4 regions of the Kocuria sp. UBA1838 genome follow, and region 2 is predicted to be linked to each of the others. Evidence: riboswitches for the same ligand, from Rfam matches in the RefSeq annotation. Region 2 holds a riboswitch; each other region holds the start of a gene.
What was found. A riboswitch is a leader RNA that binds a small molecule or an ion and turns the genes downstream of it on or off. The one in region 2 is predicted to bind S-adenosylmethionine.

Region 1: it holds a riboswitch for S-adenosylmethionine, as region 2 does, so the genes downstream of both, B3I25_RS11880 (MetQ/NlpA family ABC transporter substrate-binding protein) here and B3I25_RS09335 (cobalamin-independent methionine synthase II family protein) in region 2, are expected to answer to the same signal.
Region 3: it holds a riboswitch for S-adenosylmethionine, as region 2 does, so the genes downstream of both, B3I25_RS04375 (bifunctional o-acetylhomoserine/o-acetylserine sulfhydrylase) here and B3I25_RS09335 (cobalamin-independent methionine synthase II family protein) in region 2, are expected to answer to the same signal.
Region 4: it holds a riboswitch for S-adenosylmethionine, as region 2 does, so the genes downstream of both, B3I25_RS01635 (methylenetetrahydrofolate reductase) here and B3I25_RS09335 (cobalamin-independent methionine synthase II family protein) in region 2, are expected to answer to the same signal.

What each region holds. Positions count from the first base shown of each region.
Region 1 covers NZ_DDIY01000019.1:35,319-40,985, forward strand. Annotated here, with positions in the region: gene B3I25_RS11860 (DUF485 domain-containing protein) at 1-20, shown strand, start outside; gene B3I25_RS11865 (solute symporter family protein) at 17-1,657, shown strand; gene B3I25_RS11870 (GlsB/YeaQ/YmgE family stress response membrane protein) at 1,819-2,082, shown strand; gene dxr (1-deoxy-D-xylulose-5-phosphate reductoisomerase) at 2,245-3,504, shown strand; SAM riboswitch class IV at 3,558-3,672, shown strand; gene B3I25_RS11880 (MetQ/NlpA family ABC transporter substrate-binding protein) at 3,769-4,653, shown strand; gene B3I25_RS11885 (methionine ABC transporter ATP-binding protein) at 4,650-5,667, shown strand, end outside.
Region 2 covers NZ_DDIY01000017.1:50,084-55,750, reverse strand. Annotated here, with positions in the region: partial or broken gene B3I25_RS09355 (CoA transferase subunit B) at 1-522, opposite strand, end outside; gene B3I25_RS09350 (CoA transferase subunit A) at 519-1,313, opposite strand; gene B3I25_RS09345 (IclR family transcriptional regulator) at 1,466-2,269, shown strand; partial or broken gene B3I25_RS09340 (3-hydroxybutyrate dehydrogenase) at 2,482-3,230, opposite strand; SAM riboswitch class I at 3,483-3,569, shown strand; gene B3I25_RS09335 (cobalamin-independent methionine synthase II family protein) at 3,584-4,795, shown strand; gene B3I25_RS09330 (MFS transporter) at 5,147-5,667, shown strand, end outside.
Region 3 covers NZ_DDIY01000006.1:250,331-255,997, forward strand. Annotated here, with positions in the region: gene B3I25_RS04360 (CPBP family intramembrane glutamic endopeptidase) at 1-17, shown strand, start outside; gene B3I25_RS04365 (VOC family protein) at 69-707, opposite strand; gene B3I25_RS04370 (hypothetical protein) at 896-1,207, shown strand; SAM riboswitch class IV at 1,172-1,292, shown strand; gene B3I25_RS04375 (bifunctional o-acetylhomoserine/o-acetylserine sulfhydrylase) at 1,369-2,757, shown strand; gene metX (homoserine O-acetyltransferase MetX) at 2,760-3,917, shown strand; gene B3I25_RS04385 (SGNH/GDSL hydrolase family protein) at 3,974-4,822, opposite strand; gene B3I25_RS04390 (alpha/beta hydrolase) at 4,898-5,551, shown strand; gene B3I25_RS04395 (RNA-binding S4 domain-containing protein) at 5,556-5,667, opposite strand, start outside.
Region 4 covers NZ_DDIY01000003.1:155,797-161,463, forward strand. Annotated here, with positions in the region: gene B3I25_RS01610 (polyprenyl synthetase family protein) at 1-82, opposite strand, end outside; gene B3I25_RS01615 (MarR family winged helix-turn-helix transcriptional regulator) at 79-585, opposite strand; gene B3I25_RS01620 (fructosamine kinase family protein) at 758-1,627, opposite strand; gene B3I25_RS01625 (thermonuclease family protein) at 1,676-2,464, shown strand; gene B3I25_RS01630 (hypothetical protein) at 2,588-2,896, opposite strand; SAM riboswitch class IV at 2,946-3,062, shown strand; gene B3I25_RS01635 (methylenetetrahydrofolate reductase) at 3,143-4,096, shown strand; gene metE (5-methyltetrahydropteroyltriglutamate--homocysteine S-methyltransferase) at 4,294-5,667, shown strand, end outside.

The DNA of each region.
Region 1 (5,667 bases), on a different contig from region 2:
ACCAGGAGGCCCGGCCATGATCGCCGTCCCCGCCCTCTCGACACCCGCGGTGCACCTGGCGGAGACCGCCACGTCCACCGTGGGCAACCCCGCGATCAATATCTCGATCTTCCTGGCGTTCGTGCTCGTGACGCTCGTGGTCGTGATCCGGGCGTCCAAGTCCACCGCCACGGCCGCGGACTACTACGCGGGTGGGCGCTCGTTCTCCGGGACCCAGAACGGTCTGGCCATCGCGGGTGACTACCTCTCCGCGGCGTCGTTCCTGGGCATCGTGGGCGCGATCGCCCTGCAGGGCTACGACGGGTTCCTGTACTCGATCGGCTTCTTCGTCGCGTGGCTCGTGGCCCTGCTACTGATCGCCGAGCCGCTGCGCAACACCGGCAAGTTCACCATGGCGGACGTGCTGTCGTTCCGATTGCGGCAGAGGCCCGTGCGGGTCGCGGCGTCCATCTCCACCCTGGCCGTGACGTTCTTCTACCTCCTGGCGCAAATGGCCGGGGCGGGGGCCCTGGTGTCCCTGCTGCTGGGGATCGGCTCCCGGGCCGGGCAGTCCCTGGTGATCGTGATCGTGGGCGTCATCATGATCGTCTACGTGCTCGTGGGCGGCATGAAGGGCACCACATGGGTGCAAATCATCAAGGCGTGCCTGCTCGTATCCGGCGTCGCCGTGATGACCGTGTGGATCCTGGTCTTGTTCGGGTTCAATTTCTCGACCATGCTCGGCGCGGCCGTGGAGACGAACAACAACCCCGCGATGCTCGATCCCGGACTGAAGTACGGCGTGAGCGAGATCTCCAAGCTGGACTTCATCTCGCTGGGTCTGGCCCTCGTCCTGGGCGCCGCCGGCCTGCCGCACGTGCTCATGCGCTTCTATACGGTGCCCACCGCCAAGGAGGCCCGCAAGTCCGTGGTTTGGGCGATCACTCTGATCGGCCTGTTCTACCTCTTCACCCTGGTGCTCGGGTTCGGTGCGGCCGCGCTGATCGGTGCGGACCGGATCAAGGGCGCGCCTGGTGGTGTGAACTCGGCGGCTCCGTTGCTCGCGTACGAACTCGGCGGGTCCATCCTCATGGGTCTGATTGCGGCGGTCGCGTTCGCCACGATCCTCGCCGTGGTCGCCGGTCTGGCCATCACGGCCTCCGCGTCCTTCGCACACGACATCTACACGTCCGTGATCAAGAAGGGCACCTCGGACCCGCGTCAGGAACTGCGCGTGGCCAAGACCACCGTGGTGGTCATCGGCCTGATCTCGGTCGCCGGCGGCATTGGCGCGCAGGGTCAAAACGTGGCGTTCCTCGTGGCCCTCGCCTTCGCGGTGGCGGCCTCCGCCAATCTGCCCACCATCCTCTACTCGCTCTACTGGAAGCGCTTCACCACGCGCGGCGCGGTATTGTCCATGTACGGCGGGCTGATCATCTCCGTGGTGCTCATTATCTTCTCCCCGGTGATGTCCGGATCGGAGACCTCCATGATCCCCGGCGCGGACTTCGCGTTCTACCCGCTGTCCAACCCCGGCATCATCTCGATCCCGGCGTCCTTCCTGCTCGGTTTCCTGGGCTCGCTCAGCGAGCGCCGGCCGGAGGACCCGCGCAAGCAGTCCGAGATGGAAGTGCGTTCCCTCACGGGAGTGGGAGCGGAGAAGGCCGTCTCGCACTGACCTGGTTCACCGCCCCTTGACACGGCCGCCGTGTCCGGTTTCATCCGGACGCGGCGGCCCGTGTAGCGTTGATGTCTGGTACTACACTGTGAACCAGTTCGCTGACCACATGCGGTTGCGGAACACCGCAAACGCGCACAACGAGAACCAGAGGTGGAGAAATGGGCATCATTAGCTGGATCATCCTCGGTCTGATCGCCGGCGCGCTCGCCAAGCTGATCCTTCCGGGCAAGCAGGGTGGCGGGATCATCGTCACCATCATCCTCGGCATCGTGGGGGCCTTCCTGGGCGGTTGGCTGGGTAGCTTCATCCCCGGCCTGAGCGACGGGATCAACAGCTTCAGCATCGGCACGATCATCACGTCCGTGATCGGCGCGATCATCGTGCTGCTCATCTACGGCGCCGTCGTCGGCCGCCGTCGCTGAATCATCCGCGGGTCCTGAACGGGCCATCCGCACAAGGGCGTCACCTCCGGGTGGCGCCCTTGTCGTATCTCCCGTGTCGTGCGTCCGGAGTCGTGTGCTCGGTGCCGTGCGTGCGGGGTGCGGCGCTCACGCGATACTGGGGTCATGACTTCCTCCACCGGCATGACCCCCGATCTCGACTCCGCCACCCGGCAGGCCCCCCGGCGCCTCGTGATCCTGGGGTCCACGGGATCCATCGGGACGCAGGCGCTCGACGTCGTGTCCGAGGCCGCGGGGCTGCGCCGGCCCGTCTCGGATGCCACCCACGAGCCCTTCGAGGTCGTGGCGCTCGCCGCGGGCGCGGGTCACCTCGAGCTGCTCGCGCAGCAGGCCGTGACGTTCGGTGTCCGTGCGGTGGGCACGAGCGGTACGGCGGACGACGCCACCCGGTTGCGTGAGCTGATTGCGGACCGGTCACGCGCGGCGTCGTCGGCGGCACCCGAGGTCCTGTATGGGCCGGACGCTGCAACCCGGATCGCGCAGTGGGAGGGTTCGGACCTCGTGCTGAACGGGATCACCGGGAGCATCGGGCTCGCACCCACCCTGGCGGCGCTGGGAGCGGGTCGGCGGGTGGCGCTCGCGAACAAGGAGTCCCTGATCGCGGGCGGTCCGCTCGTGTTGCGCGCCGCGGCGGACACGGGCCTCCAGGACGCGCTGATCCCCGTGGACTCCGAACACTCGGCGATCGCCCAGGCCCTGCGCTCCGGGACGGCCTCCGAGGTGCGCCGGCTCGTGCTCACGGCGTCCGGCGGACCGTTCCGCGGCATGACGCGCGAGCAGCTCACGCGCGTGACACCCGAACAGGCCCTGCAGCACCCCACGTGGGACATGGGGGTCATGGTCACCACGAACTCCGCGACCATGGTCAACAAGGCACTGGAGGTGCTCGAGGCGAGCCTACTGTTCGACGTCCCCCTGGACCGGATCGACGTCACGGTGCATCCGCAATCGGTCGTGCACTCCATGGTGGAGTTCGTGGACGGATCCACCCTGGCGCAGGCGTCCCCGCCGGACATGCGCCTGCCCATCGCGCTCGGAATCGGCTGGCCCCACCGCGTGACCGGCGCCGCCGCGGGGTGCGACTGGACCCGGGCCGCACAGTGGACGTTCGAACCGCTCGATTCGCAGGCGTTCCCCGCCGTGGAGCTCATGAAGCACGCGGGTTCGCGCGGCGGGACGTGGCCCGCGGTGTTCAACGCCGCCAACGAGCAGGCCGTGCACGCGTTCCACCGCGGGGCGCTCGGCTTCATGCAGATCGTGGACATGGTCGAGCGTGTGCTGGAGGATCACGACGGCGTCACGCGGCCCACCCTCGAGGACGTCCTGGGGGCGGAGGAGTGGGCCCGGGCCCGCGCGGACGAACGTATCGCCGGGATGGCATAGGGCCCTTCCGGCGGTCGCCGGCCCATGGCAGGGCCGTGCTAAAATTCCGAGTGGATGACGAGATCCGGCGCGTAGCTCTGGCTGGCCGGACGGCAACCCTCTCCCGTAGCGGGGTGCCCCAGATGACCATCCGGTCGCGGTTGCAACAGATCACGGCAAGTGCGGTTCCCCGGAAATCAGCACGTGCCCGTCCCGTGTGCCCTCATCCAGGGGGGACTGTTCGCCCCGCGAGTCCCCGTCACAGACCCCTGGAAAGGCATGATCATGCGAACCAAGCGTTTGATTCCCGTCGTGTTGGCCACCACCCTGGGCCTCACCCTCACCGCGTGCGGCGGCGGCTCCGACAACTCGGACCCGGCCGCGGACGGCAAGATCACCGTCGGGATCGTGGGCTCGACCCCCGTGCAGGACGCGTTAAAGCAGGTCGCCGCGGACAACGACATCACGGTCGAGTACGTGGACTTCAGTGACTACAGCCAGCCGAACCCCGCTCTGAAGAGCGGTGACATCGACATGAACTGGTTCCAGCACATCGCGTACCTCGCCGATTACAACAACAACTCCGGGGACACCATCACTCCCGTGGGCTCCACGTCCATCTTCCCGCTGGGGCTGTACTCCAAGAGCGTGAAATCCGTGGGTGACTTCAAGCAGGGTGACGAGATCGCCGTGCCGAACGACTCGATCAACCTGTCCCGCGCCCTGAACCTCTTGCACCAGCAGGGTCTCGTGGAGTTCACCAAGGACACGATCGCCCCCACCGAGCAGGACATCGACACCGCCAAGTCCAAGGTCACGGTCCGCCCGGTCTCCGCCGAGCAGACCGTGCTGTCCATGGACTCCGTGGCCGCCTCCGTGGTCAACAACGACTTCCTGGACCGCGCCAACATCGATCCCGAGTCCGCGCTGGCTCAGGACGATCCCACCGCGGACAGTGCCAAGGTGTACGACAACCTCTTCGCCGCGACCGAGGCGAACGCGGACAACGAGACCCTGAAGAAGGTCGCGAGCTTCTACTACGACGACAAGGTCCAGGACGCCGAGAAGACCGAGACCAAGGGCACCGCGGTGCCCACCAAGGTGGACCAGCAGGAGCTCAAGGACTTGCTGGCCCGCTACTCGCAGGACCTCAAGGAGCAGACCAAGTGAGCCCGTCCGCCACGGCGGACACCCTGGTCAGCTTCCGGGACGTGAGCAAGGTCTTCGTCACGGGGTCCAAACGCCGCCCGCGCACCGTGACCGCGGTGGACTCCGTGGACCTGGACATCCGCCGCGGTGAGATCTTCGCGGTGATCGGCTACTCGGGGGCGGGCAAGTCCACCCTCGTGCGGCTGATCAACGGCCTGGAACCGATCTCGTCCGGGACGCTCGAGGTCGCCGGTAACCGTGTGGACGGGCGCAGCGAGTCCCAGCTGGCGCCCATCCGCCGCAAGATCGGGATGATCTTCCAGCAGTTCAACCTGTTCACGTCACGCACCGTGGCGGGCAACATCGAGTACCCGCTCAAGCGTGCCGGGTGGAAGCCCGAGGAACGCAAGGCGCGGGTCGCGGAACTGTTGGAGTTCGTGGGCTTGACCGAGCGCGCCGGGAACTACCCCGAGCAGCTCTCGGGTGGTCAGAAGCAGCGCGTGGGGATCGCCCGCGCGCTCGCGAGCAATCCCGAACTGCTGCTCGCGGACGAGTCCACCTCGGCGTTGGACCCGGAGACCACCCAGGAGGTCCTGGGTCTGCTCAAGCGCGTCAACCGTGAGCTGGGGATCACCATCGTGTTGATCACCCACGAGATGGACGTGGTGCGGGCCACCGCGGACCGCGTGGCCGTGATGGACAGCGGTCGGGTGGTGGAGACCGGGACCACCGCGGAGGTCTTCGCCCACCCGCGGGCGCAGACCACGCGCAAGTTCGTCTCCTCGGTCACGCGCACCGTGCCGCGCGCGGACGAGATCGAGAAGCTGCGCCGGGAACACCCCGGGCGGCTCGTGCTGGTGGACGTCACCGACCAGAACCGGATCGGGGACGTGCTCTCGGACGCCGCCCGTGACGGTGTCAGCTTCAACATTGCCTTCGGGGGGATCTCCATCCTGCAGTCACAGTCCTTCGGAACGCTCACGCTGTCCCTGACCGGTTCGGACGAGTCCGTGGACCGCGCCGTCGAGAGTCTGC
Region 2 (5,667 bases):
TCGGTGATGATACGGTCCACGACCCCGACACCGGTCAGGGGGCAGATCGCACTCCCGCTTGAGCTTGGCGGAGCCGTCCTTGGCGACGTGTTCCGTCAAGACCAGCACACGAGGTGCTCCGGTCACAAGGTCCATGGCCCCGCCCATTCCCTTGACCATCTTGCCGGGAATCATCCAGTTGGCCAGGTCGCCGCGCTGCGAGACCTGCATGGCCCCCAGCATCGCCATCTTCACGTGTCCACCGCGGATCATCGCGAAGGACATCGCGGAGTCGAAGATCGCGGCCCCCGGCTGCAGGGTGATCGTCTGCTTCCCGGCGTTGATCAGGTCCGGGTCCTCGTCCCCCTCGTACGGGAACGGGCCCATGCCCAGCGCCCCGTTCTCGGTCTGCAGCACCACGCTCACGCCCTCGGGCAGGTTGTTCGCCACGAGGGTCGGGATCCCGATGCCCAGGTTCACGTAGTCGCCGTCATGCAGTTCCGACGCCGCGATGGCCGCCATCTCATCACGCGTCCAGCTCATGCCACCGCCCCTTCCGCTCCGCCGTTGCCCGCGCCCCGGGCGGCACCACCGCCGGTCCGCACGTCCGTTCCGCCCTCCGGCGACGACGCCGCGGGCCTCGGTCGCGTGGTGCGCTGCTCGATCTCCTTGGGCGCCCCTGAGTACTGCACCACGTGCTGCACGAAGACCCCGGGGGTCACGATGTGGTCCGGGTCCAACCCACCCGGGGCCACGACCTCCTCGACCTCCGCGAACGTGATCCGCGCGGCCGTGGCGCACACCGGGTTGAAGTTGCGCGAGGTCCTCCGGTAGATCAGGTTGCCGTCCGTGTCCCCTCGCCACGCGTGCACCAGGGCGATGTCCGCGACGATCCCGCGTTCCAGGATGTAGGTGCACCCGTCGAACTCCGCGGTGGGCTTCCCCTCCGCCACGCGCGTGCCCACACCGGTGGCGGTGTAGAACGCGGGGATCCCCGCACCGCCCGCGCGCAGCCGTTCGGCGAGCGTGCCCTGCGGGTTGAACTCGACCTCGAGCTCACCCTCCAGGTACTGGCGGGCGAACTCCTTGTTCTCCCCCACGTACGAGGACAGCACCTTACTCACCTGCTTGTTCTCCAGCAGCAGACCGAGCCCTTTGCCGTCCACGCCCATGTTGTTGGACACCACGGTCAGGTCCTTGGCTCCGTTGTCGCGGACCGCTTCGATGAGGTCCCGCGGGATCCCGGACAGTCCGAAACCGCCCACCGCCACGGTCATCCCGTCCCGCAGCGTCTCGGCGAGCAACTCGGCCACGTTGTCCCTGAGTTTGGACATGGTCACCCCTCCAGTGCGTGATCTGCCTCTCAGGCTAGAAAGTGACCACATCTTGGTCAATGCTTCACCCGTAATCGTCGGTGAAGGGATCACAATCTGAAAAACTGTCGCTAGTCTGTCCATATTGTGAACGTCCCGACGCAGGAGCGTGTATGACCCCGCAGAAATCCCGGAACCCGCAGTCCTCCCCGCAGGGCACGCAGGTGGTCTCCCGGATCGCCGCGATCCTGCAGGCCGTGGCATCCGGGGAGTCAGCCGGATCCACCGCGGCCATCGCCCACCGCACGGGGCTGACCCGGCCCACCGCGCACCGATTGCTCGCAGCGCTCGCCGCCGAGGGGTTCGTGGACCGCACGGAGGACGGCAACTGGGCCCTGGGTCCCGAACTGCACATCCTGGGCACGGTGGCCGCCCAACGTTATCCCGCCCAGGACCTCGCGACCCCGTGCCTGCAGCGGCTCGCCGAGGCCACGGGCGAGTCCGCGTTCTTCTCCGCTCGCCGCGGCAACGAGGTCATCTGCCTGGCCCGGGTGGAGGGGGCGTTCCCGGTGCGCTCGCACGTGCTCTACGAGGGCCTGCGGTTGCCCCTGGGCGTGGCCTCCGCGGGACTCGCGATCCTCGGTCACCTACCCCCGGACCAATTGGAGACCGCCCTCGCGGACACCCGGGAGGAGCGGACGCGCCTCGGTCCACAGCACGACGACGCTCACGTCCGCCGCCTCGTCGCCCAGGTCCGGGAGGACGGCTGGTCCCTGAACCCCGGACGTATTGTGGAGGGCTCGTGGGGCATGGCGGCCGCGGTGTTCGACGCGACCGGCCAACCCCGCTACGCACTCTCCCTGACGGGGATCGAACCCCGGTTCACCGCGGAACGCAGACCCCGCCTCGGGGCGGCTTTGCTGGACCAGGCCCACAGGCTCTCCACGGCGCTGCGCGCGGGGGCCACGACCGTGTGAACCGGACGCAGCGGCGTCGTCCCGTACCGTCAGACCCCGCGTTCTCGCACCCCGGAACATCTGTGTCCCGATACCGCATGCGTTGTGCGACTGCGGGTGTTTTTTCGGGACGCAGATGTTCGGGCCCTTGGCCGGAGAGGGGCCGTGGAACGCGGGCCATTGCCTCGACACCGAACGGCAGCGAGGGTGGACGCGGCGACGTCGCCCCGCACTCAGAACGCCGTCCAGCCACCGTCCATCGTGTAGGACGCACCCGTGACCATGCCCGCGGACGGGCCGGCCAGGAACGCGATGAGCTCGCCAACCTCCTCGGGTTCCACGAGGCGCTTGATCGCGGACTCGGTGAGCATGATCTTCTCGATCACCTGGTCCTCGGGGATCCTGTGGGTCGCGGCCTGGTCCTTGATCTGCTTGTCCACGAGCGGGGTGTGCACGTAGCTGGGGTTGACGCAGTTGCTGGTCACACCGTGCTCAGCGCCCTCCAGGGCCACGGTCTTGGACAGCCCTTCGAGCCCATGCTTGGCCGTGACGTACGCGGATTTGTACGCGGACGCGCGCAGACCGTGGATGGAGGAGACGTTGATGATCCGGCCCCATCCGCGCTCGTACATGTGCGGCAGTGCGGCACGGATCAGCAGGAACGGAGCCTCGAGCATGAGCGTGAGGATGCGGTGGAAGTCCGCGGGGTCGAAGTCCTGCACGGGGGCCACCTTTTGGATCCCCGCGTTGTTGACCAGGATGTCCACGTCCAGGCTCAGTTCGGCGAGCGCGGCGGTATCCGAGAGGTCCACGACCCAGGCTTCCCGCCCACCTCGGAGGCCGTCGTCTGAGCGGCTTCTTCATTGATATCCGCGACGACCACGTGGGCGCCGCGGTCCGCGAACGCCTGCACGGCGGCGCGGCCGATCCCGCTGGCCCCACCGGTGACCAGGGCCTTCTTTCCCTCGAGTGATTGCTCCATGACAGCCTCTTTGCGCGTGGACGGTTCTCCTACCGCGTCACGCTACGCCCCGGGGGGGGCCGCCGGGTCACGATCCGGAACGGACCACCCCGGACCAGCTACGAGTCACAGCCCGCACCGGAGTCCGCCGGGTCACGGAAGCCCCGGTGACCCGAGCCCGAGGGGCCGGGCAGGAGGAACCCGGGGAGCGGCGTCGTCGTCCGACACACCACGACTGGCGTCCGCTCCTCGCGATGCTGTTGGATGGAGCAGTACCCATCCAGAGCGGCCGAGAGATCTGGCTCGTGGAAGCCGCAGCAACCGGGGTGACACCGGTGCTAACGCCAGGACCGATGGAAAGGAACAGCACAGCCATGCCCTTGAACACCGATCGCATCCAGACCACCCACGTGGGCTCCCTGCCTCGCACGCCCGAGCTGCTGAAGGCCAACAACCGTTTCCAGGCGGGCGAGATCGACCTCTCCCAGCTGGGCGAGGCGCTCGACGAGGGCGTCACAGAGATCGTGCGCACCCAGCGCGAGATCGGCATCGACATCGTCAACGACGGCGAGTACGGCCACACCACGTCCGGCGCCGTGGACTACGGGGCCTGGTGGAACTACTCGTTCCACCGCCTGGGCGGGCTGACCCCCACGGACGAGGACCGCTGGAACGAGGGCGAGAAGCACCGTTCCAGCCCGGGACACATCGTGCTCACGAGCTTCCCCGACCGCCGCGACCGGGAGCGCTTCCGGGACGCCTATGAGGACCCCACAGCGGGCGTGCTCGTGCACCGCAACACGGTCTCCCAGCCCAAGATCACGGGCCCGCTGACCTACACGGGTCAGGAGGCTGTGGCCGGGGACATCCGCCGCGTGAAGGACGCGATGGCCCTGAACGGTGCCACGCAGGGCTTCGTCGCGGCACTGTCCCCCGGCTCCTGCGCGCGCGTGAAGAACGAGTACTACGCCACGGACGAGGAACTGGTCTACGCGTGCGCGGACGTGATGCGCGAGGAGTACAAGGCCATCGTAGACGCCGGACTGACCGTGCAGATCGACGACCCCTCGATCGCCGAGTCCTGGGACCAGATCAACCCCGAGCCCACCGTGGAGGACTACCTGGCCTTCACCCAGCTGCGCGTGGACGCGCTGAACTACGCACTGCGCGACCTCCCCGAGGAGCAGATCCGCTTCCACCTGTGCTGGGGTTCGTGGCACGGCCCGCACACCACGGACCTCGAGTTCAAGTACCTCGTGGACCTCATGCTCACCATCCGCGCGCAGGGCTACAGCTTCGAGGCGTCCAGCCCGCGCCACGGCCACGAGTGGAAGGTCTGGAAGGACCACCAGCTGCCCGAGGGCAAGGTGGTCTACCCCGGTTTCGTCTCGCACTCGACCAACGTGGTGGAGCACCCCGAGCTCGTGGCGGACCGGATCGAGCAGTACGCGTCCGTGGTGGGCAAGGAGAACGTGATCGCCTCTACGGACTGCGGTCTGGGCGGGCGGTTGCACCCGCAGATCGCGCTGGCCAAGCTCGAGTCCCTCGTGGAGGGTGCGCGGATCGCGTCCGAGCGCCTGTTCTGATCAGGCCGCGCGGCTGGTCCTGCAGCTTTTAGTCCCACCGCGTCGCTGACCGTTCCGGTTCCCCGATCTTCCCGGACGACGCCGCCCGCCCCCTTCCGCTGCGCCCGCACCTTCCACGGTGCGGCACGGCGGGAGGGGGCGTTGCCGTGTCATGAACGCGTCACAACGGCCGACATGCTGCCCGCCCGGGTGAACGGCCCGGGAAAAATATACGATTTAGTACACGAAACGTGTGGTGCGCTTCACATTCTTTCGTACACTTATTTCGAGGCCAATCGGTCGGTTATTCCCCTGATCCACCCCGCCACTGGCACCCCACGGACCCCGCGTCCGCCGATCCTGGAGACCCACATGGCATCCACCACCTCAGCGCCCGCTCAGCCGGCGCACACCATGACCCGAGAAGAGCGCAAGGTCCTTGCGGGCACCCTCGTGGGCACCACCATCGAGTGGTACGACTTCTTCATCTATGCGCAGGCGGCCGCCTTCATCCTGGCCACCCACTTCTTCAACCCGGCGGGCGAGCAGAACGCCACGCTGGGACAGATCGTCGCCTGGGCGTCCCTGGGCATCAGCTTCCTCTTCCGTCCCCTGGGTGCGATCGTGGCCGGTCACATCGGTGACAAGTACGGGCGCAAGATCACCCTGGTCATGACCCTCTTCGGGATGGGCGCGGCCACCACGCTGATCGGCCTGCTGCCCACGTACGAGCAGATCGGTATCGCGGCCCCCATCATCCTGCTGGTCCTGCGTATCCTGCAGGGCTTCTCCGCCGGTGGTGAGTGGGGTGGTGCGGCCCTGATGTCCGTGGAGCACGCGCCCGCGAACAAGCGCGGCTTCTTCGGCGCCTACCCCCAGATCGGTGTGCCCCT
Region 3 (5,667 bases), on a different contig from region 2:
AACTGCTCGCGGGCTGATGCCGGAGACCGGGCGGAGCGGCGTCGTCGGCCGTCCCGAAGGGAATCAGATCAAATGGTGACGGTGCCGTCCGGGGTGTCGAACGAGACGGCCATGACCCCGGGGGTGCCATTGGGGGCGCACCAGGTGACGTCCAGCGAGCCCAGGACGTCCTCCACGGGACCGCCGAGCCACTCCGTGACGCGGTCGGGGGAGCCGGCGATCTCCATTCCGCTCAACCGGACGTCCGTGATCCGCGCCTGGGACGGGTGCATCTCGTCCTCGGAATCGAAGTGCACCATGAACGGCAACTGCGGGTCGGAGATCAAACCCTTCACGCCGATCTGATGCCATTCGAGCTGCCGACCGTCGGGGAACAACCGGCCACCGGGCACGGAGGGGCGGCCCAGCTTGGCCTCGAAGGGCGCGAGGTCGGGGACCTCTACGACCCAGCCGAGCCAGCCGCCGCCGGCGTCAGAACGGGCACGGACGGCCTGACCGAACGGCGCCTTCTCCGCGGCGGGGTGCTCGAGCACCGTGACGACCTCCACGTACTGGTGGTCGGTGAGCGGCAGGATCATGTTCCGGGTGCCGAAACGGGGGTGCACACCGCCCTTGACCGGTTCGATCCCCAACCGGTTCGCGATGCGTTCGGTGGTGGCCTCGAGGCCGTCGGGCTGAGCCGCGAAGGAAACGTGATCCAAGTTCATGACGCCATGGTGGCACCGGCCACACGGGCCACCAAATCGAGCGCGAGCCCGGCGAGTGTGTGACCTGCGCCGCCCGGTCCGGTGGGCAGGGCAGGCTCTCCGCACCTCCCGAGACCTGGCATCGGGACGGCTGATCCGGGCGGCGACTGTGTTGGTCCAGGTCAACGAGACGCGCGTCTCAAAGGCTGGTGTTCGAACCGTTCTTCGGGGGCGGGTTGGTCACGGCGCTGGCCATCCCCGTCATCTACCTGACCGGTGTGGGGCCGTTGTTCTTCGTGATGCTCGCGGTGTTCGTGATCGCGGTGCTCACGGGTCTGTTCTACTTCCATCCACGTGAGACGAAGGACCGGGAACTGCACACCCGGGAGATGGAACAGCAGGAACGAGCGGCCACTGACCCCGAGCCCGCTCGCAGCGTCCCCGGCTTGACTCCCGCCCCGCCGGGTTCGGACAATGAGGTAATAGGTCACGAGAGTCAGCGCGAAGCCCCAGCTAGCTGACCGGCAACCCTCCCTTCCGCGGTGGGGTGCCCTGGGTGAGGACCTGGCCGTGGCGTCGACCGACGTCGTGCGGCAAGCGCGGGTCATTGGTGCCCGGTCACAGCACGGGCACCGTGCGGATCGCCACCGGACCCCTGATCCTTCCGAGAAGGAGTACGGCCATGAGCACCGCTCCCACCCCCGACAATCCCCAGGGCTGGTCGTTCGAGACCCGACAGATCCACGCGGGCCAGAACCCCGACCCTGTGACCGGGTCGCGCGCCCTGCCGATCCACCAGACCACGTCCTTCGTGTTCCCGGACGCCCGCACGGCGGCGGCCCGGTTCGCGCTCGAGGAGATGGGTCCCATCTACTCGCGCCTGACCAACCCCACCACGGAGGTCGTGGAGAACCGGGTCGCGTCCCTCGAGGGCGGCGTGGGGGCCCTGATGGTCTCCTCCGGGCAGGCCGCGGCCACGCTCGCGATCCTCAACCTGGGCGGCGCCGGGACCCACGTGGTGGCCAGCCCGTCCCTGTACGGCGGGTCGTACAACCTGCTCAAGCACACGCTGCCGCGCATGGGCGTGGAGACCACGTTCGTCTCGGACCCGGACAATCCCGCGCAGTGGCGGGACGCGGTGCGCGAGAACACCGTGGCGTTCTTCGGTGAATCCATCCCGAACCCCCGCAACGACGTGTTCGACATCGAGACGATCGCCGGGATCGCCCACGAGGCGGGTGTCCCGCTCATCGTGGACAACACGATCGCCACGCCCTACTTGGTGCGGCCCATCGAGTGGGGCGCGGACATCGTGCTGCACTCGGCCACCAAGTTCCTGGGCGGCCACGGCACGGCGATCGGCGGGTTCATCGTGGACACCGGAGCGTTCGACTACTCGCGGGACCCTGAGCGCTTCCCCGGTTTCAACCAACCGGACGAGACGTACAACGGACTCGTCTACGCCCGCGATCTCGGTGCCGACGGGGCCTTCGGCGTCAACCTCTCGTACATCCTCAAAGCGCGCGTGCAGTTGCTGCGCGATCTGGGGACCTCGATCTCTCCGTTCAACGCGTTCTTGATCGAGCAGGGCATCGAGACGCTGTCGTTGCGCATGGAACGTCACGTGGCCAACGCGCAGAAGGTCGCCGAGTGGCTCGAGGCCCGCCCCGAGGTGCGCTCGGTGTCCTACGCCGGTCTGGAGTCCTCGCGCTGGCACGACCGCGCCCTGAAGTACGCGCCCAAGGGTGCCGGGTCGGTGCTCGGTTTCGTGCTCGACGGCGGCCGGGACGCCGGTGTCGCGTTCGTGGACGCCCTGAGCCTGCACTCCAACGTGGCGAACATCGGTGACGTGCGCTCCCTCGTGATCCACCCCGCCTCCACGACGCACGCCCAGCTCAAGGACGAGGAGCAGCTCGCGGCCGGCGTGGAACCGGGATTCGTGCGGCTGTCCGTGGGTGTCGAGGGCATCGACGACATCCTCGCGGACCTCGAGTCCGGATTCGCCGCGGTGGGTGCGCGCGGCGACGCTGCCGGCGACGCGGCGTCGTCGGCGGAGGACACGGGGAACTGACCATGACGGTCGTGGGCAACGGGCCGCGCACGCGGCGCGACGGCGTCGTACGGCGGGCCGAACTCGGCGAGCTCGTGCTCGAGTCCCGGTTCCGGCTGCCGGACGTGCACCTCGCGTACGAGACGTGGGGCGAGCTCGCGGCGGACGGTTCCAACGCGGTGCTGATCGAGCACGCGCTCACGGGTGACACGCACGTGGCGCGCGGTGGTGCGGGGCATGAGGACGCCGCGAGCGCTCCCGAGGGCGCGGCCGCCGCGGCGGACGGTTGGTGGGACGGACTCGTGGGCCCGGGTGCCGCGATCGACACGGACCGCTACTTCGTGGTGTGCGCCAACATCCTGGGTGGGTGCTACGGCAGCACGGGACCCGCGAGTCCCGCACCGGACGGCGTCCCGTGGGGCTCGCGTTTCCCGCGCGTGACCGTGCGGGACTCGGTGACCGCGGAGGCCCTGCTCGCTCGGGCGCTCGGAGTCTCCCGGTGGCGGCTCGTGATCGGCGGGTCCATGGGCGGGGCGCGCGCCCTCGAGTGGGCCGTGTCCCACCCGGATCGGGTGGCCGCGTGCGCCGTGATCGCGGCCAACGCGCGCGTGGGTGCCGAGCAGCTCGCGTGGGGACAGGCACAGTCGCTCGCGATCCGCCAGGACCCGAACTTCCGGGGCGGCGACTACTACGCGGGCGAGTACCCGGAGGCGGGTCTGGGGCTCGCGCGGCGGATCGCGCACATCACCTATCGCAGCGCGCACGAGCTGGAGACGCGCTTCGGCCGCGACCCCCAACCCCGTGAGGACCCCGAGGCCACCCACGTCGCGGACCGCGGTCGGTACCAGGTGGAGAGCTACCTGGACCACCAGGCGTCCAAACTCGCGGGCCGCTTCGACGCGAACTCGTACCTGAGTGTCAACGAGACCTTGATGTCGCACGACGTCGCTCGGGGCCGCGGCGAGCTACGGGACGTCCTCGCCCGCACCCGGTGCGAGTGGCTCGTGGCCGCGGTGGACTCCGATCGGTTGTTCTTCCCCTCGGAATCCGCCGAACTCGTGGCTGCGCTACCGGGGGAGCAGGAGCTGCACACGATCACGTCCCCGAGCGGGCACGACGGGTTCCTCATCGAGACCCCGCAGGTGGGCATGTTGCTGCGGGAGACCGTGCTGCGGGACTGAGCAGGGAGCCCTGACGGGCCGGCCTGGCCGGGGAGACCCAGTGGGCCCGGGCCGGCTCAGCCCTCCCGGTCCTCGCCGGGAATGCCCTCGCCCGCACCGGGGATCGTGGTGCGCCCGAACGAAGGGCGCTTGGCGGTGATGTTGTCCCCGGAGCTGCGACGCCGGATCCGGCGGCCGACCCACGGGACCAGGTACTTCCCGGCCCACACGAGGTCCTCGCGACGCGCCTCGCGCCACGTGCGCACGGGACGGTCCCCGAGCTCGCCGGGGACCAGGTCGTGCTCGACCCCCAGGGAGTCCAGGACCTCGCACGCGATGAGCTGGTGGCCCAGGGGCGAGAAGTGCAACCGGTCCGGTGCCCACATGGCAGGTTCCCCCAGTTGCTGCAGTCCCCAGAGGTTCACCATCACAGCGTCGTGCCGGGCGGCCACCACGCGCAGGTTCTCGTTGAAGATCGCCACGCGCCCGCGGATGCTGCGCAGCACGGGGGTGTTGCCGATGTCCGGGCCGTCGAACATCGTGACCGTGGCACCCGTGGCGGCGAGTTTCTCGATCACGGCGTCGAGCCGCACCGCGATGTCGTCCGGATCCGCACCGGGTCGCAGCATGTCGTTGCCGCCCGCGCTGATGGTCACGAGGTCCGGGCGCAGTTCGATGGCCGGTTCCAGCTGTTCGTCCACGATGCCCTGGAAGAGCCGACCGCGAATCGCGAGGTTGGCGTACGCGAAGTCGTCGGTGTGGCGCGCGAGCTCCTCGGCCACGCGATCGGCCCAACCGCGCACACCGCCGGGTACGGCGTCGTCGGGATCGCCGACGCCCTCCGTGAAAGAATCGCCGATCGAGACCATGCGGTGCCAAGGGTGCTTCGGGTCGGAGGGGGCTCGGGAGTGAGTGCTCTTATCCATACCCGGTTTCTAACACACCCGCCTGAACGACTCAGGCCCGCGGGCAGTGCCGGGTGGGCATGTCAGGATGGAACCATGCAGCAAGCTCCCCACGTGATCTGGAACAACGAACCGCAGGACCGCGCCGGAACACCCTTGGTGGTCATGTTCCACGGCTACGGTTCGTACGAGGAAGACCTCATGGCCCTGAGCTTCGCGCTACCGCAGGGCTACACGTACGCGTCCGTGCGCGCACCGCAGCGTGCGGGCATGGGGTTCCAGTGGTTCCCGCTGGCCGCAGATCTCGCGTTCACCACGGACGCCGTGGTCGCCGCGGCCGAGGCCGTGATCGAGTGGTTGCGCGAAGAGTCCCAGCAGCACACGCACGTCTTCCTACTGGGGTTCTCCCAGGGCATGGCCATGGCCACGACCGTGGCGCGTCACGTCCCCGAGCTCGTGGACGCCGTCGTGGGGATGTCCGGGTTCGTGATCCCCGTGGCGCCCGACGACGCCCAAGCTGATTTCTTCCGGGACGACCGGCTGCGCGCCGAGCCGCTGCGCATGTTCTGGGGCCGGGACCCGGAGGACCCCGTGATCACCTCGGTGCTCGTAGACGGCACCGCCGAGTGGGCCAACGATCACACCGAGCTGACCAAGATCCAGTACCGGGGCATCGGTCACGGGGTCTGCCCGGAGGAACTCGCGCACATTAAGGAGTATCTCCAGGCCGCCGTGGACGCGACCTCGTAGGGCGTCAGCCCGTCACGATGCGCACGGGCGGCAGCTCCGCCCCGACCACCGCGATCACGTCTCCGGCGTGCAGTTGCGCGCCGCGGCGCAGTTCCACCGCGCCGTTGACCGTGACC
Region 4 (5,667 bases), on a different contig from region 2:
CCCCAGGATCGGTAACGGACGGGATCCCGGGAGCCGCTCGGTGGGATTCACGGGACCGGGCGGTGCGTACGCGTTCGGTCATGACCCACCCGCCCCGGGATCGTCCTGGGACGCCTGGTCCGCGCGCCCGCGCAAGTCTTCCAAGTACTCCTCCAGACGGGACTCGGTACCTCTCAGGAACCGGAGGACGGCCTCACGCCCGGGCTCGTCCAGGGCGTCGAGCTCGTCCTCGACCATCCCGATTACCGGCACGACGTGCTCCCGGGTCCGCTCCCTGGACGAGGTCACCGCGCGCACAGTCATCCGGCGTCGATCCCCCTCCACGGGCTCCCGGACCACGTGACCCGCGCGCACCAGTCGGTCCACCACCGCGGTCGCGGAGGCCGTCGTGATGTGCAGCGCGTGAGCCAGTTCCGTGGGCCCCATGGAATGGACTATGAGCATGGCCATGGCCGCGTAATCGGTTCCCTTGAGCCCCAAGATGCGGCGGATCTCGTACGCGATCTCCGCGTTGAGCACGACCACCCGGCGCAGCGCACGCGACTGCGGGCTCACCGGCCCGTACCACGTTGCACTGCTCTCCATCGCGTTCCTCGCGTTGTGGGTAACTAGACAATCTAGTAAACATCATGCTGCACGTGCGGGGGACGTGTCCACCCATGTCACGCGGGTGGAAAACGTTGTCCGCACCTGCCTTGTCGCGGTCATCGGCCGAGAACGCCCTGTCCTCAGCGGGTGATGGACGCGCCCCGTAGTGTCACATCAGACTGCGCAGGGCCCGCAGGACCGCCCCGCCGTAACCACCGTCGAACCTGATCGCATGCACCAGCAGCGGCGGCAACTGGTACCACGGCACCCGGTCGTGCCAGCCGTCCGCGAGGGGGTAGACGTCGTCGTACGCCGCGAAGCATTCCCGCCCAAAACCGCCGAAGAGCTGCATCATGGCCAGGTCGTACTCGCGGTGTCCGTAGAACGAGGACGGATCGATGAGCCAGTTCGTCCCGTTGCGATCGACCACGCGGTTGCCTGCCCACAGGTCACCGTGCAGCAGGCTCGGGGGCTCGGGAGGGCCCGCGAGTTCGTCCGCTCGCGGCGCCACGCGCGCCAGCAGGTCCGACGCCGCGGGGTCCAGGTGTCCCGCGTCGATCGCCGCGCGCAGTAACGGCTCGATGCGGCGGTGCAACAGGAAGTCGGCCCAGTCGTCCGTGGGCGTGAGATCCACCGGGAACGAGCCGATGCGTTCCGGCAGCTCCGCCGAGAGCCACCCGACGTGCGGGGCTCGCGCGCGGTGGATGGCCGCGAGACCGGCCCCCATGCTGCGTTCCGTGGCACGGTCCTGCCGTCCGGGACCCTCGTCGATCCACTCAAGCACCAGGGCCTCATCGCCCACGTGATGCACCCTGGGCACCCGCACCTCGGCGGGGGCGACGGCGCGCAGCGCCTCGAGTCCCGCCGCCTCCAACGCCAACACGCCCGCCGGGGCACCCGGCATGGTCTTGGCGAACAGGGGCCCGTCCGGGGTCTCGAGCCAGTAGGCGTGGGCGGTGTCCCCGCCGCTCAGGGGACGGGCATCGCTCACACGCAGGTCCGCGACGATCTCACCGGGAAGCTCATCGATGGTGGCCATGCGTCTTGTCTACACCATGCCGCACTGCGCACCACCCCGGACGACTCAGTGGCCACAGTGGAACGCGTGGTGGACGGGGACACCCTGGACGCCACGATCGCGGGGAAGTCCACGCGGGTGCGGCTGCTGAACATCAATACCCCGGAGGTCGCGCGGGACGGTCAGCCCGGCGAGTGCCTCGCGGACGAGGCCACGGCCAAGCTTGAGGACCTCCTGCCCAAGGGAACCACGATCCACCTGGACTACGACGTGGAACGCACGGACCGCTACGGCCGCACCCTCGCACGAGTGACCCGCGACGACGACGGGTTGAACGCCAACCAGGCACTCGTCAAGGCGGGCCTGGCAACGCCCATGACCGTGGGCGCCAACAGCACGTACCGGCGAGAGATGGACAGCGCGTACAACGTGGCCCAGGCCATGCAGGTCGGTTTCTTCGACCCGAAGCAGGACTGCGCGCCGCCGGGGGAATCCGCATCCCCCGGCACCACAACTTCGAGCACCGCGAGCCCGAGCGCGACGCCGAGTCCCACCCCGTCCTCCACACCCACTCCCACGCCGACGCTCGAGGCGCCTCCCGCGGTCGTGGAGGACGAGGTCGCCGTGGGCGATCCGGCACCCCAGCCCAATCCCGCTCCGCAACCAAGCTACAACTACGACCCCGCCCCCGCGCAGCCCGCGGCACCTCAGCTACCGGCCGCGCCCCGGGTACCTGCTGCCCCGCAGCTGCCGGCGGCACCCCACGTGCCCCCGGCTCCCGAGAGTGATGGCGGCTATCCCGGTTACACCGGCCCCCGGTGCTACGAACCGGGAGGCAAGGTCTGGCACCCGTGCTGAGTCGCTGATGACACGCCAAGGCGCGCTCAACCGGTCGGTTGACCGGGTGGGCGTCCCTGCTTTTCGCCGCGCTTTCGTCACGCGGGTGCACCGGCGAGCCGCCGGATGCACGGCGGCCCGAACTCAGGGTTCCTGCGTGGACGACGTCGCTCCCGGCAGGTCCCAGGGTTCGTGACGACCGGGGTTGGCGGTCGCGCTGCGCAAGGGGGACGGCGTCGTCGTCGGAGCGGGTGCCTGCGAGGACGCGGACCCGCCCGCGGCCGGCGCCGCGGCTATCGAGCGCGAGACCCAGTTCTCGGGTCCCAACTCGGGCATCTTCATGTCCTGCACGTCGTGGGGCAGGATGACCACGGCAGGGCCCAGGTGCCCCCGTGCGGTCCATTCCGCCCGCTTGGGAAGACGAGCGCGGCGGGAGGCCGGCGGTTCCGTCATCGTTCGTGGGCCTCGTCACGGGGCTGTGCTACGCTTACTCGTAACAAAGGATCATGAGTCCCGGTGCGAAGCTCTGGCTAGCCGGGCGGCAACCCTCCAGCTGTAGTGGGGTGCCCCAGATGAGGATCCGGCCGCCGCGCAACCGCGTGGTCGGCAAGTACGGCGCTCGGAGCTCGTCCTCCGGCGTCCTAAGGCCGGAGGATTTTTTATATGCCCGCACCCCTCGCAGCGTCAGAACCCGCGCCCGTGACTGGCCCGCCCACGGGGACGTCCTGGCTGGTCCGGCGCCCGCGCCGCTCCACGCTCGTCTCGTTCGAAGTGTTCCCGCCGCGGCCCACCGCGGACCCGGACACTGTGTGGCGCAACATCGACGCCATGGCCCAGGCCGGGCCGGATTTCTTCTCCGTCACCCACGGTCACGCCGGCCATCACGGCGTCTCCCGCGAGGCGCTGCGCCACCTGCGCCGCACGACCAAGACCCCGGTCATGGCGCACTTCACGTGCGGTGGCACGGACCGCGCGGGTCTCGAGCGCGCCGTGGACCAGTTGCTGGACGACGGCGTTCGCGACCTCCTCGCGCTGCGCGGCGACCCGCCCCTGGGTACCGGGGAATGGCGGACCCCCGCGGGTGGCCTGGGCCGGGCCTCCCAACTGGTGGAGCTGATCCGGGACGTCGAACGACGTCGCTTCGGCACCGGGTTCCGCCCGGGTCAGCGACCGCTGTCCGTGTCGGTGGCGTGCTACCCGTCCCCCGCGCGTGGCCGCGACTTCGAGGCGGATCTCGCGTCCCTGTGGGACAAGCAGGAGGCCGGTGCGGACTACGCGATCACGCAGGTGCTCTACGAACCCGAGGACTACGCCACGTTCCTGGAACGCGCGCGCTCGGAGGGCATCCACATCCCCGTGGTCGCCGGGCTCATGCCGCTGAGCAACCCGCAACGGTTGCAGCGCATGACCGAGATCACCGGGGTCCGGGTCCCGGAACGCCTCACCCGGTTCCTGCGCGCCGACACTCCTGAGGAACTGCGCCACCGAGGGGTCGCGGCCACCCTGTCCCTGATCGACGACCTCATGGATCTGGGCTGCGCCGGTTTCCACCTGTACACGTTCAACCGCCCCGAGGCGGCGCTGACCATCCTGGAGCACCTGCGGGTCCGGGATGCCGCACGCGAATACCGAGGCCGCAGCCCCGCGGCCTGACCGCCGCACCAGCCCCGACCGACCCGTGAACCGATCGTGTTGGCTTCGACCGCCACATCCGGGCAGGCCGAAAATCGTTCGTAGCGGCACCACCCACGCTGACGTTCCCCTTACCCCGCCGCGCCGGAGCACACCCGTTGCCGCGGCTCATCACACCCCCTAACCGCCATACCCCACACCAGCTCCGAGGAGTTCCCATGAGCACCCAGCCCGTCCCGTTCCCCGCCGCCACGATCCTGGGCTACCCCCGCATCGGCCCCGACCGCGAGCTCAAGCGCGCACTCGAGTCCTATTGGAAGGACCCGCAACAGCACCCCGCCACCACCGTGCTGGACACCCTCGCCCGGTTGCGTGAGCGCACCGCCACGCGATTGTCCGAACTCGGCCTCACCGCGGATCACGCTGTGCCGTCCGAGGGGTTCGCGGTGGACCACGTCCTGGACACGTCCCTGGCGCTGGGCGCGGTTCCCGCGCGGTTCATCGCGGACGGCTACGAGCCCGCCGCCCCGGACACGCCCCGCGGGATCGAGCTGATCACGGCGTTGTCCCGCGGCACCGATCGGTTGGAGCCGCTCGAGATGACCAAGTGGTTCGACACCAACTACCACTACTACGTACCCGAGATCGGCCCGGACACCTCGTTGCGTGCGAACCCCGAGAGCCTCGTGTCCCGCTACCGGACCACCCTCGGGACCACCGGGATCACCACCCGCCCGGTCCTCGTGGGTCCCGTGAGCCTGCTCTTGCTCTCACGCCCCGAGACCACCGATGCCGTCGCGAGTCACCCTCTGCAGCGCCTCGACGACGTCGTGGCCGAATACGCCGCGATCCTGCAAGCCCTGGCCGAGGCCGGCGTCGAATGGGTGCAACTCGACGAGCCGGCCCTCGCCGCGGACGGGTGGAGCGTGGAACGCACCGAACTCGTGGCCGCCCTCGAGAGCGCCTACACCCAACTCTCGAACGAGCAACAGCGCCCCGCGATCCTCGTGACCGTGGGCTACGGCGATGCCGGCGAGGACGCCCAGCTCGCCCTGGCCCACACGAACGTCGACGCCCTGGCCATCGACCTCGACCGCGGGGACGTCCCCGGCAAGGAGGCACTCGAGGCATGGGGCGAACGCCCCGTCGTGGGCGGCGTCGTGGGCGGACGCACCGTGTGGCGCACCGACCTCGCGCGCGCCGTCGAGACCCTGGACCGGCTGCGCGCCGCGGCCCGCGGGCCGGTGGCCGTGGGCACCGCGACGCCGCTGCTGCACGTCCCGCACGACGTCGCCCGCGAGACCGCGCTGGATCCGGACGTCACCAGCTGGGTCGCGTTCGCTGACCAGAAGGTGACCGAGGTGGTCGGGCTCGCGCGCGGCGTCGAGCACGGCTGGGATGCCATCCGGGACACCCTGGACGAGGACGCCACGATCCGCGCGGCCCGCGCCGAGCACCCGGCAACTCACAAGGCCGAGATCCGCGAGCGCACCGCCGCGGTGCAGGACGCGGACCGCCAGCGCGCGGACGCCGAACAGCGCCGCGCTGCCCAGCGCGAACGTCTGCGCTTGCCCGTGCTGCCCACCACGACC